DNA from 3 places in the Methylobacterium sp. PvR107 genome. Region 3 is predicted to be linked to each of the others. Evidence: predicted binding sites of a transcription regulator. Region 3 holds the regulator's gene; each other region holds the start of a gene.
What was found. Region 3 encodes PhoB, which activates phosphate uptake and scavenging genes when phosphate is short. Its sites were predicted from a motif close to TGTCATNNANCTGTCAT; they were not measured.
Positions count from the first base shown of each region.

Region 1: JOE48_RS13050 (inorganic phosphate transporter) is a predicted target of PhoB. The motif match lies at 1,829-1,845, and genes of this name have one in related genera.
Region 2: JOE48_RS10825 (UDP-2,3-diacylglucosamine diphosphatase) is a predicted target of PhoB. The motif match lies at 1,821-1,837, and genes of this name have one in related genera.

Region 1 covers NZ_JAFIBW010000001.1:2,775,357-2,778,578, reverse strand. The annotation lists gene JOE48_RS13055 (hypothetical protein) at 1-61, shown strand, start outside; gene JOE48_RS13050 (inorganic phosphate transporter) at 148-1,776, opposite strand; gene JOE48_RS13045 (ceramide glucosyltransferase) at 2,086-3,222, shown strand, end outside.
Region 2 covers NZ_JAFIBW010000001.1:2,317,939-2,321,160, forward strand. The annotation lists gene JOE48_RS10815 (D-2-hydroxyacid dehydrogenase) at 1-66, opposite strand, end outside; gene JOE48_RS10820 (aminotransferase class V-fold PLP-dependent enzyme) at 162-1,370, opposite strand; gene JOE48_RS10825 (UDP-2,3-diacylglucosamine diphosphatase) at 1,906-2,703, shown strand; gene JOE48_RS10830 (glycosyltransferase family 1 protein) at 2,715-3,222, shown strand, end outside.
Region 3 covers NZ_JAFIBW010000001.1:1,029,628-1,032,849, reverse strand. The annotation lists gene pstB (phosphate ABC transporter ATP-binding protein PstB) at 1-10, shown strand, start outside; gene phoU (phosphate signaling complex protein PhoU) at 121-840, shown strand; gene phoB (phosphate regulon transcriptional regulator PhoB) at 1,026-1,721, shown strand; gene JOE48_RS04715 (protein-disulfide reductase DsbD) at 1,897-3,222, opposite strand, start outside.

The DNA.
Region 1 (3,222 bases), 1.7 Mb from region 3:
CGCGAACCCGGCCGCGCGCCGGACCTGCCTGGCTTTCGTCCGGGCGATGTCGAGTTCCTGAGGGGTCGGGGGGCACCTCGGGAGGCTGGGTCGGAGACCGCGCGTTCCGGTGTTCGGGGCAGGTGCGGTCACCGGCCCGGCTACGCGTCAGAACAGGTGGCGCAGCAGGAAGAACAGGCTTGCCGCGAGCGTGATCGCCGCCGGCAGGGTCAGGATCCAGGCCAGCGCCATGTTGCGCACCGTGGACATCTGGAGCCCGGAGCCGTTGGCCGCCATCGTGCCGGCGACGCCCGACGACAGGATATGCGTGGTCGAGACCGGCAGGCCGTAGAGTTCGGCGAGCCCGATCGTGCCGGCGGCCACGATCTCGGCCGAGGCGCCCTGGGCGTAGGTGAGGTGGGTCTTGCCGATCTTCTCGCCCACCGTCACGACGATGCGCTTCCAGCCGACCATGGTGCCGAGCCCGAGGGCGAGGGCGACGCAGACCTTCACCCAGCCCGGGATGTAGCGGGTGCCGTCGTTGAGCAGGCCGGAATAGCCTTTCAGCGTCGCCGTGTCGGTCTCGGAGAGGTTGGCCCCCGTGGCCGGCAGCAGCCGCACCGCGTCGGCGGCGAGGTACATGTCGCTGCGCAGGTTCTGCGTCTGGGCGGCCGGCACGGTGCGGATCGCCCCGTAATTCTTGACGCTCGCGGCGATGTCGGTCGCGAGCGCCGCGAGCGCGGCATAGACCGGCGGCTGGTCGAGCGCCTTCGTCTTCAACGCCTCCGTCACCGTCCGGCGCGCCGCGGCGGCGTCCGGCACCGGCGCGCCGGGGGCGCGGGCGGAGAAGACCCGGCTCGCCGCCGTCGAGCTCTGCACGAAGGCCGGGGTCGTGTCGTCCGACATGGTGCGGTTCAGCGCGTAGGCGGTGGGGGCAGCGCCGATCAGGATCAGCATGATCAGGCCCATGCCCTTCTGCCCGTCATTGCCGCCGTGGAAGAAGGAGACCAGCGTGCAGGTGAGGATCAGCAGGCCGCGGATCCACAGGGGCGGGGGGGCATCGCCCTTGGGCGCCTCGTAGAGGTCCTTGCGGCGCACCGCGAACTTGAGCGCGAGCAGCAGCAGGGCCGCCAGCACGAAGCCGCAGACGGGCGAGAACAGCAGCGCCTTGAACACGTTGAGCGCCTGGTTCCAGTCGACGCCCGCGGTGCCGTCGCCGCCGCTCATCAGCTGGTTGGCGAGGCCGACACCGAGCACCGAGCCGATCAGCGCGTGAGACGAGGAGTTCGGCAGGCCGAAGGCCCAGGTGCCCAGATTCCAGATGATCGCGGCCAGCAGCAGCGCGAAGATCATCGCGTAGCCGGCATGGGAGCCGACATTCAGGATGAGTTCCACCGGCAGCAGGGTGACGATGGCATAGGCCACCGCCCCGGAGGATAGCATCACGCCGAGGAAGTTGAAGAAGCCCGACCAGATCACCGCCACCAGCGGCGGCAGCGAATGCGTGTAGATCACCGTGGCGACCGCGTTGGCGGTGTCGTGGAAGCCGTTCACGAATTCGAAGCCCAGCGCGATCAGCAGTGCGAGCCCGAGCAGCGCGAAGGCGCCATAGGCCAGCGGTGCCTCGCCGACCGCGTTCATGTCGGCGATCAGGCTCACGACGGCGTAGCCGAGCCCGGCCACCAGCACGAGCAGGAAGGCGACGAGGCCGCCCAGATGCATCCCGTGATCGAGGCGCGGGCCGCCCTCGGGCCTGCCTCGCGCGGCGGCCGACGGCATCGCGGCGGAATCGGACATGCAGCCTCACGCGGAATCATTTTTGATGGTGAGGCGGGATTAAATTGCGCGCGTGACGGTCCGGTGACGGGGCGCCCGTTGACGGTCGTGAAGACCGCATCCGATGGGCGGGGACCTTGCGACGAGCGCGGGCGTCGCCGCCTCGCCTGTCTTCGCTTCGGAGAATCCGGTCGCCGACCGATGGAAGACGCGTCCGGGCCCGTCGGCCGGCCGCCGCGATGAGCGCGCCGGCCGTCAGGCGGCTGTCACACGCCTGACGCGATCCGGCCGCTAGCGACCGGGCCGCGCAGGAGCGAACGAGAGATCCGCATGATTGACGCCACGGTGCCGGCCCTGTCCTTCGGCGCGCTCCTGGCCCTCATCCAGATCGGCAGCATCGCCATCGCGGGCCGGCGCCTCGGGCAGGTGCACGGCCCGTCGCGGTTTCCGGCGGGCGCGCCCGTCTCGCTGATCCGCCCGCTTCACGGGCTGGAGGCCTACAGCGAGGAGATGCTGACGCGGAGCTTCCGCCTCGATTATCCCGCCTACGAGCTGATCTTCTGCGTCGCCGATCCGGGCGATCCGATCCTCCCGCTCGTCAGGCGCCTGATCGCCGCCCACCCGCAGGTTCCCGCCCGCCTGATCCTCGGCGACGAGCGGATCAGCGAGAACCCGAAACTGAACAATTGCCTGCGCGGCTGGCGCGCCGCCGCCCACGACTGGGTGGTGCTGGCCGATTCCAACGTGGCGATGCCGCCGGACTACCTGCAGCGCCTCCAGGCGGCGTGGCGGGCCGAGACCGGCTTGGTCTGCTCCACCCCCGCCGGAGCCCGGCCGGGCAGCTTCATGGCCGAGGTGGAATGCGCCTTCCTCAACACCCTGCAGGCACGCTGGCAATACGCCGCCGAGGCCTTCGGGCTGGGCTTCGCGCAGGGCAAGAGCATGCTCTGGCACAAGCCGTTCCTGGACCAGCGCGGCGGCCTTCAGGCGCTGGCCGCCGAGATCGCCGAGGACGCGGCCGCCACCAAGCTGGTGCGCGCCGCCGGCAAGCGCATCCACCTCGTGGCGAGCCCGTTCGAGCAGCCCTTGGGCCCGCGCGGCTTCCGGGAGGTCTGGTCCCGCCAGCTCCGGTGGGCGCGCCTGCGCCGCGTGACCTTCCCGCTGTTCTTCGCGCCCGAGATCGGCAGCGGCGTCCTGCTGCCGGCGCTCCTCGTCGCCCTCGGGGCCGGCAGCCTCGCGGGCCTCGCCGGCGCTGCCGGCCTCGCCGCCCTGTGCTATGGCGCCGAGCACCGGCTCGCGCTCCGCGCGGGCTGGCACCGTTCGCCCCGCATGCTGGCGGCCTTCCTCGTGCGCGACGCCCTGATCCCGGCGATCTGGCTCGGCGCCTGGGTCCAGAGCGCCATCGTGTGGCGCGGCAACGCCATGGACGTGCGCCCGCGCCGGGCCGCCGAGGCGCGCAGCTACGCG
Region 2 (3,222 bases), 1.3 Mb from region 3:
GAAGTTGAACGGCCGGACCCGGGCATCGAGGGATTCACGGTCCAGGAATACGATCTTCTTGGTCATGGATCCTTCTCGGCCGGTTTCCTCTGGAGTGTTCTTCTTACTTGCGCGCCGGGGCGGGCCCGGCAACCCGGTCCCGCCCCGAACGCGTGCGCCGATCACGCCTTATGCAGCGGATTCTCGCGCAGGTAGCTGGAGGCCGCGGCGACGCCCGAGCCCGGCGTGACCTTGATGCCGCAATCGATCATGGCCATCTCGGCGCCCGCGATGGCGCCCAGCAGCGACAGCTCGTTCAGGTCGCCCAGGTGACCGATCCGGAACACCTTACCGGCGACTTTGGACAGGCCGGCGCCCAGCGAGAGGTTGTAGCGCTCGTAGGCGTGGGTGATCACCTTGGCGGCGTCGGCGCCTTCCGGCACCACGATCGCCGTGACCGTGTCGGAGTTCCACTTGGGCTCCTTGGCGCAGGGCTTGAGGCCCCAGGCCGCGACCGCCTGGCGGGTCGCCTCGCCGAGGACGTGGTGGCGGTGGTAGACGTTCTCCAGCCCCTCCTCCTTCACGATCTGCAGGGCCTCGCGCAGGCCGTAGAGCAGCGGCAGGACGGGCGTGTAGGGGAAGTAGCCGGTCGCGTTGGCGGCCAGCTGGTCCTTCCAAGCGAAGTAGGCGTGGCCGAGCCGGTCGTTGCGGCCGGTGCCGCCCTCGGCGATCTTGAGCGCCTTCGGGCTGATGCAGATCAGGCCGAGGCCGGCCGGCAGCATGAAGCCCTTCTGCGAGCCCGCGATGGCGCAATCGACCTTCCAGTCGTCCATGTAGAACGGCAGCGAGCCGATCGACGAGATGCCGTCCACGAACAGCAGCGCCGGGTGGCCGGCGGCGTCGATCGCCTTGCGCACCGCGCCGATGTCGCTGGTGACGCCGGTGGCGGTCTCGTTGTGGACGACCATGACGGCCTTGATCTTATGGTCCTTGTCGGCGCGCAGGGCCTCCTCGATCTTCTGCGGATCGGCGCCGGTGCCCCACTCCTCCTCTTGGACGACCACGTCGAGGCCGAGGCGCTGGGCCATGTCGACCCAGAGGTGGCTGAACTGGCCGTAGCGCGAGGTCAGCACCGTGTCGCCGCGGCACAGCGTGTTGGACAGGGCCGATTCCCAGATGCCGGTGCCCGAGGACGGGAACAGGATCACCGTCCCGGCGGTCGAGCCGAACACCATCTTGGAATCCTGCAGGAGCGGCTTCACCAGCTCGGGGAAACTCGGCGAGCGGTGATCCTCGGACGGCACGTGCATGGCGCGCAGCACCCGGTCCGGGATGTTGGTGGGGCCGGGGATGAAGAGGTGGTTGCGACCGGGACGCCGGGTTGCGGCCATGATGTTTCCTCCGAAAAGTTCATTGCACGCGAGCGTGAGCCCGCGCCGGGTTGTCCAAGCGTCGTCAGGGAGTCGGTCCGGCGCCGTCGAAAGCGGCTCGCGCCACATCCTCTCGAACGCCATCCTCTGCCGTGATCGGGGGGCGTCAGCGGAGCGGCAGGCGGCCTCACGCCGCTCGCGTCGCGGCACGCCCCCGCGCGCCGGTCGCCTCCGAAATGCCGTCCCGTCCAACGGCCTCAGGGCCGTCCTCGCCGCCTTCCTGTCAAGGTCCGGTCGCGCTCGTGCCGAGCCGCCGGTTCCTGGCATTATGAGACGGCGGGGCCGGAAAGGAAAACCGGAAAAACTTCCGGAACTTGGCAAAAAAATTTTTTGTGCGGCGCAACGAAGACGATCTCCGGTTGAGAGGCTTCGCCGCGCTGCACCAGCTCCGGCTGCGCCTGCCGGAGCCCGCGTCATCAAACTGAGATGCGATCGCGCTCTGGATCCCGGCACCGTACAGCCGCCGGGAGAGGGTGCCGTGGCCGAGGTTGAGGAGATGCCGGTCCGGGTTCGGACACTGTTCCTGTCCGACCTGCATCTCGGCACACGCGGCTGCCAGGCCGGGTTGCTGCTGTCGTTCCTGAAGGATTACGACGCCGATACGATCTACCTCGTCGGCGACATCGTGGATGGCTGGCAGCTGCGCTCCGGATGGTATTGGCCGCAGGAGCACAACGACGTCGTGCAGAAGCTGCTGCGCAAGGTCCGCAAGGGCACCCGCATCGTCTACCTGCCGGGCAACCACGACGAGTTCCTGCGCGACTATGTCGGCACGAATTTCGGCGGGATCGAGCTGGCCGAGACCGCGATCCACGCGGCGGCCGACGGCCGGCGTTACCTCGTGATCCACGGCGACCAGTTCGACATGGTGGTGCGCCACTCGCGCTGGCTCGCCCATCTCGGCGACGGCGCCTACACGCTGGCTTTGTCCCTCAACACCGTGATCAACAAGGCGCGGCGGCGCCTCGGCCTGTCCTACTGGTCGCTCTCCGCCTGGGCGAAGCTGCGCGTGAAGAACGCCGTCAGCTTCATCGGCCGCTTCGAGACGATCCTGGCCGAGGAGGCGCGCCGGCAGGGCGCCGACGGCGTGATCTGCGGCCACATCCACCACGCGGCCGACCGGCCGATCGGCGATCTGCGCTATCTCAACACCGGCGATTGGGTCGAATCCTGCACAGGGCTGGTCGAGCACTACGACGGCCGCATCGAGGTGCTGCACTATCCGAGCGTCCTGCGGGCCCGCGTCGCCGAGAGCGTGCCGGAAGCGCTGCCGGGCCGGCGCGCGGTGGCGTGAGGTCACCGCCCGTGAAGCTCCTCATCGCCAGCGATGCCTGGCACCCGCAGGTGAACGGCGTGGTGCGCTCCCTGGAGCAGATGGTGTGGCGCGCCCCGGAGCACGGCTTCGAGACCGCCCTCCTGACGGTGGCGGATTTCCGCTCGCTGCCCCTGCCGGGCTATCCAGAGATTCGTCTCGCCTATGCCGGGCGGGAGCGGGTCGCGGCGCGCTGGAACGCGGAGCGGCCGACCCATGTCCATATCGCGACCGAAGGGCCGGTGGGCTTGGCGGCGCGGCGCTACTGCCTCGCTCACGCCCTGCCCTTCACCACAAGCTACCACACGCGCTTCCCCGAATACCTCGCCGCCCGGGCCCCGGTACCGGAGGCTTGGTCCTACGCCTATCTGCGCCGCTTCCACGGGGCCGCGCGGGGTACGATGGTCAGCACCGCCTCGCTGCAGGGCGAGCTGGCGGCGAGGGGATTCGGCCGGCTGATGCGCTGGACCCGCGGCGTCGACACCACGCGGTTCCGCCCCG
Region 3 (3,222 bases):
GTTCGGCTAGTCTGCCGGAGAGCTCCGGTCGCGGGTCCGCCGCTTCGCGTCCCGAGCGGGCCGGCGGATCCCGCAAGCCCCCCGGAGGGCCGTCCCCGGGACTCCATCGAAGGATCCATCATGCCCGGCCATATCGTCTCCTCCTATGACACCGACCTGGAGAACCTGCGTCGCTCGATCTCGGAGATGGGCGGCGTGGCCGAGAAGATGACCGCGGAGGCGACCGATGCCCTCGTGCGCCGGGACGACACACTCGCCCAGGCGGTGATCCTCGCCGACAAGCGCCTCGACGCGCTGCAGCGGGACATCGAGGAGCGCGCGGTTCTGCTGATCGCCCGGCGCCAGCCCCTGGCCATCGATCTGCGCGAGACCATCTCGGCGATCCGCGTCTCCGGCGACCTCGAGCGGATCGGCGACCTCGCCAAGAACGTGGCCAAGCGGGTTGTCGCGATCTCCGATCAGGCGCCGGCCCAGAAGATCGTGCTCGGCGTGCGCCACATGAGCGACCTCGCCGAAGGCCAGCTCAAGGATGTGCTCGACGCCTATGCGAGCCGCGATATCGAATCGGCCCACGATGTCTGGGAGCGCGACGGTGAGATCGACGCCCTGTACAATTCGCTGTTCCGCGAGCTCCTGACCTACATGATGGAGGATCCGCGTAACATCTCATTCTGCACGCATCTGCTGTTCTGCGCCAAGAACGTCGAGCGCATCGGCGACCACACCACCAACATCGCCGAGACGATCCACTATCTCGCCACCGGCGAGACGCTAGCGGGTGATCGGCCAAAGAACGACGCGTCGAACTACGCGACCGTGGACGGGGTGCAGGCTCCGTAGGCGAGCCGTCCCCGATTCACGCCCGGCCTGCGCCCCCCAGCGGGGTACCGTCGGAGAATCGGAGGGTGCGGGTTGAGGCTGAGCGGCGCCTCCCGCATCCTCGGCCTGCACGCGCGCTCCGATGAGAGTCGGGACATCGGCAGGCCGTATGGCGCCGCCTTGGGAACGGGTCTTCGAACGTGAGCATGCAAGTCCTGATCGTTGAGGACGAGGAGGCGCTGACCACGCTGCTGCGCTACAACCTTGAGGCCGAGGGCTTCCTCGTTGACTCGGCGGCGCGCGGCGACGATGCGGAGCTGCTCCTGGCCGAGCGGATCCCCGATCTCGTCCTGCTCGACTGGATGCTGCCGGGCCTCTCGGGAATCGAGCTCTGCCGCAGGATCCGGGCGCGCCGGGAGACCGAGCGGCTGCCGGTGATCATGCTCACCGCCCGCGGCGAAGAGGGCGACCGGATCCGCGGTCTCGGCACCGGCGCCGACGATTACATCGTCAAGCCGTTCTCCGTGCCGGAGCTGCTCGCCCGGATCCGTGCGCTGCTGCGCCGGGCCAAGCCCGCCCATAGCTCGGATCGGCTGGCCGCCGGCGATCTCGAACTCGACCGCACCGGTCACCGCGTCCGCCGCGGGGGCGAGGAGTTGCATCTCGGCCCGACCGAGTTCCGGCTGCTGGAATTCCTGATGCTGGCTCCAGGCCGGGTCTTCTCCCGCGAGCAGCTCCTCGACGGGGTCTGGGGCCACGACGTCTATATCGACGAGCGCACCGTGGACGTGCATGTCGGGCGCCTGCGCAAGGCGCTCAACGGCCCGCGCCAGACCGACCCGATCCGCACGGTCCGCGGCTCGGGCTACGCCTTCGACGAGACGTTCTCGCTCGAAGCCTGAGGCAGCCGCACGGGCTTGTCCGAAAGGAACAGCATTCGGCCCGCCGTCATCATGCGCTCAGCGAAGTGACCCAGGGCAGCGGGACGCCGGTGAGCGTGGCGCGGCTCGATTGTTCCGCTCGCGCAGACGGCGGGACGGGCGCATCGATGCTCGAGCGCCGAGCCCCCTAAAGATCTTAGCGTGCCAGCGCCGCACTCCGGCCGGACGCGGCCGGAACCGCGTCCAGCGCCGCCAGAACCGTCCCTTCCGTGAGGATTTGCGGGAGAACCTGGGGCTCTCCGGTGCCGGCATAGAGAAGGTAGAGCGGCACGCCGCTGCGCCCGTACTTCTCCAACAGGCGGGTGATCTCGGGATTCTGGTTGGTCCAGTCGCCCTTCATGTAGGTCACGCCGCGCTCGGCCATCGCGGCCCGCACGGCCTTGGTGTTGAGCGAGGTCGCCTCGTTCACCGCACAGGTGATGCACCACGCCGCCGTCATGTCGATGAAGACCGGGCGGCGGGCACTCACCAGCGAGTCGAGGCGCGCCTGCGTGAACGGCTCGATCCCGTCGGCGGCGGCCTGCGCCGACGGGACCGGGCGGTCCTGCGGGAGGGTCACCGCAAGGGCCGCGACGGCGATGATCGCGAGGATTGCGGCGGCCTGGGCGATCCGACCGGCACGGGGTGCGGCGGCACGTCCGCGCTCCCACGCCCAGGCGGCGAAGGCGACCAGCACCAGCCCGATCAGCGCTGCCAGCAGCCCGCGCGGATCGACCTGCTGCGCCAGCACCCAGATCAGCCAAGCCACGGTCGCGTAGACCGGGAAGGCCAGGATCTGCTTGAGGATCTCCATCCAGGCGCCGGGCCGCGGCAGCGCCCGCAGGGCCGGCGGCCAGAGGGTCAGCGCCAGGAAGGGCAGGGCGAGTCCGAGGCCGAGGCTCGCGAACACCGCGAACGCCACGCCGGCGCTCTGGGTCAGCGCGAAGCCCACCGCCGAGCCCATGAACGGCGCCGTGCAGGGCGTGGCCACGAGCGTCGCGAGCACGCCCGTGAAGAACGAGCCGCTCAGGCCCGCGCGCCGGGCGAGCCCGTCGCCGAGGCCGGCAAGCCGGCCGCCGACATGGACGACTCCCGACAGGCTGAGGCCCATCGCAAACAGCAGATAGGCCAGCCCCGCCACCACGATCGGCGATTGCAGCTGGAAGCCCCAGCCGATCGCCGCGCCGCCGCCCTTCAGGGCAATCAGGACACCTGCGAGGCCCAGGAAGCTTGCCAGCACTCCGGCGGTGTAGGCCAGCCCATGGAGGCGGAGGCGGCCCGGGCTCTCGCCGGCATGCCGGATCAGGCCGAGAACCTTGATCGACAGGACCGGGAAGACACAGGGCATCAGGTTGAGGATCAGTCCGCCGAGGAAGGCGAAGGCCGCCGCGGTCGCGAGCGTCAGCGCGTCGAAATCGGGTGCGTTCGCCCGTGCTGCGGGCGCTTCCGGATTCGCGGCGGCGGTCGCCACCGGCAGGACCGG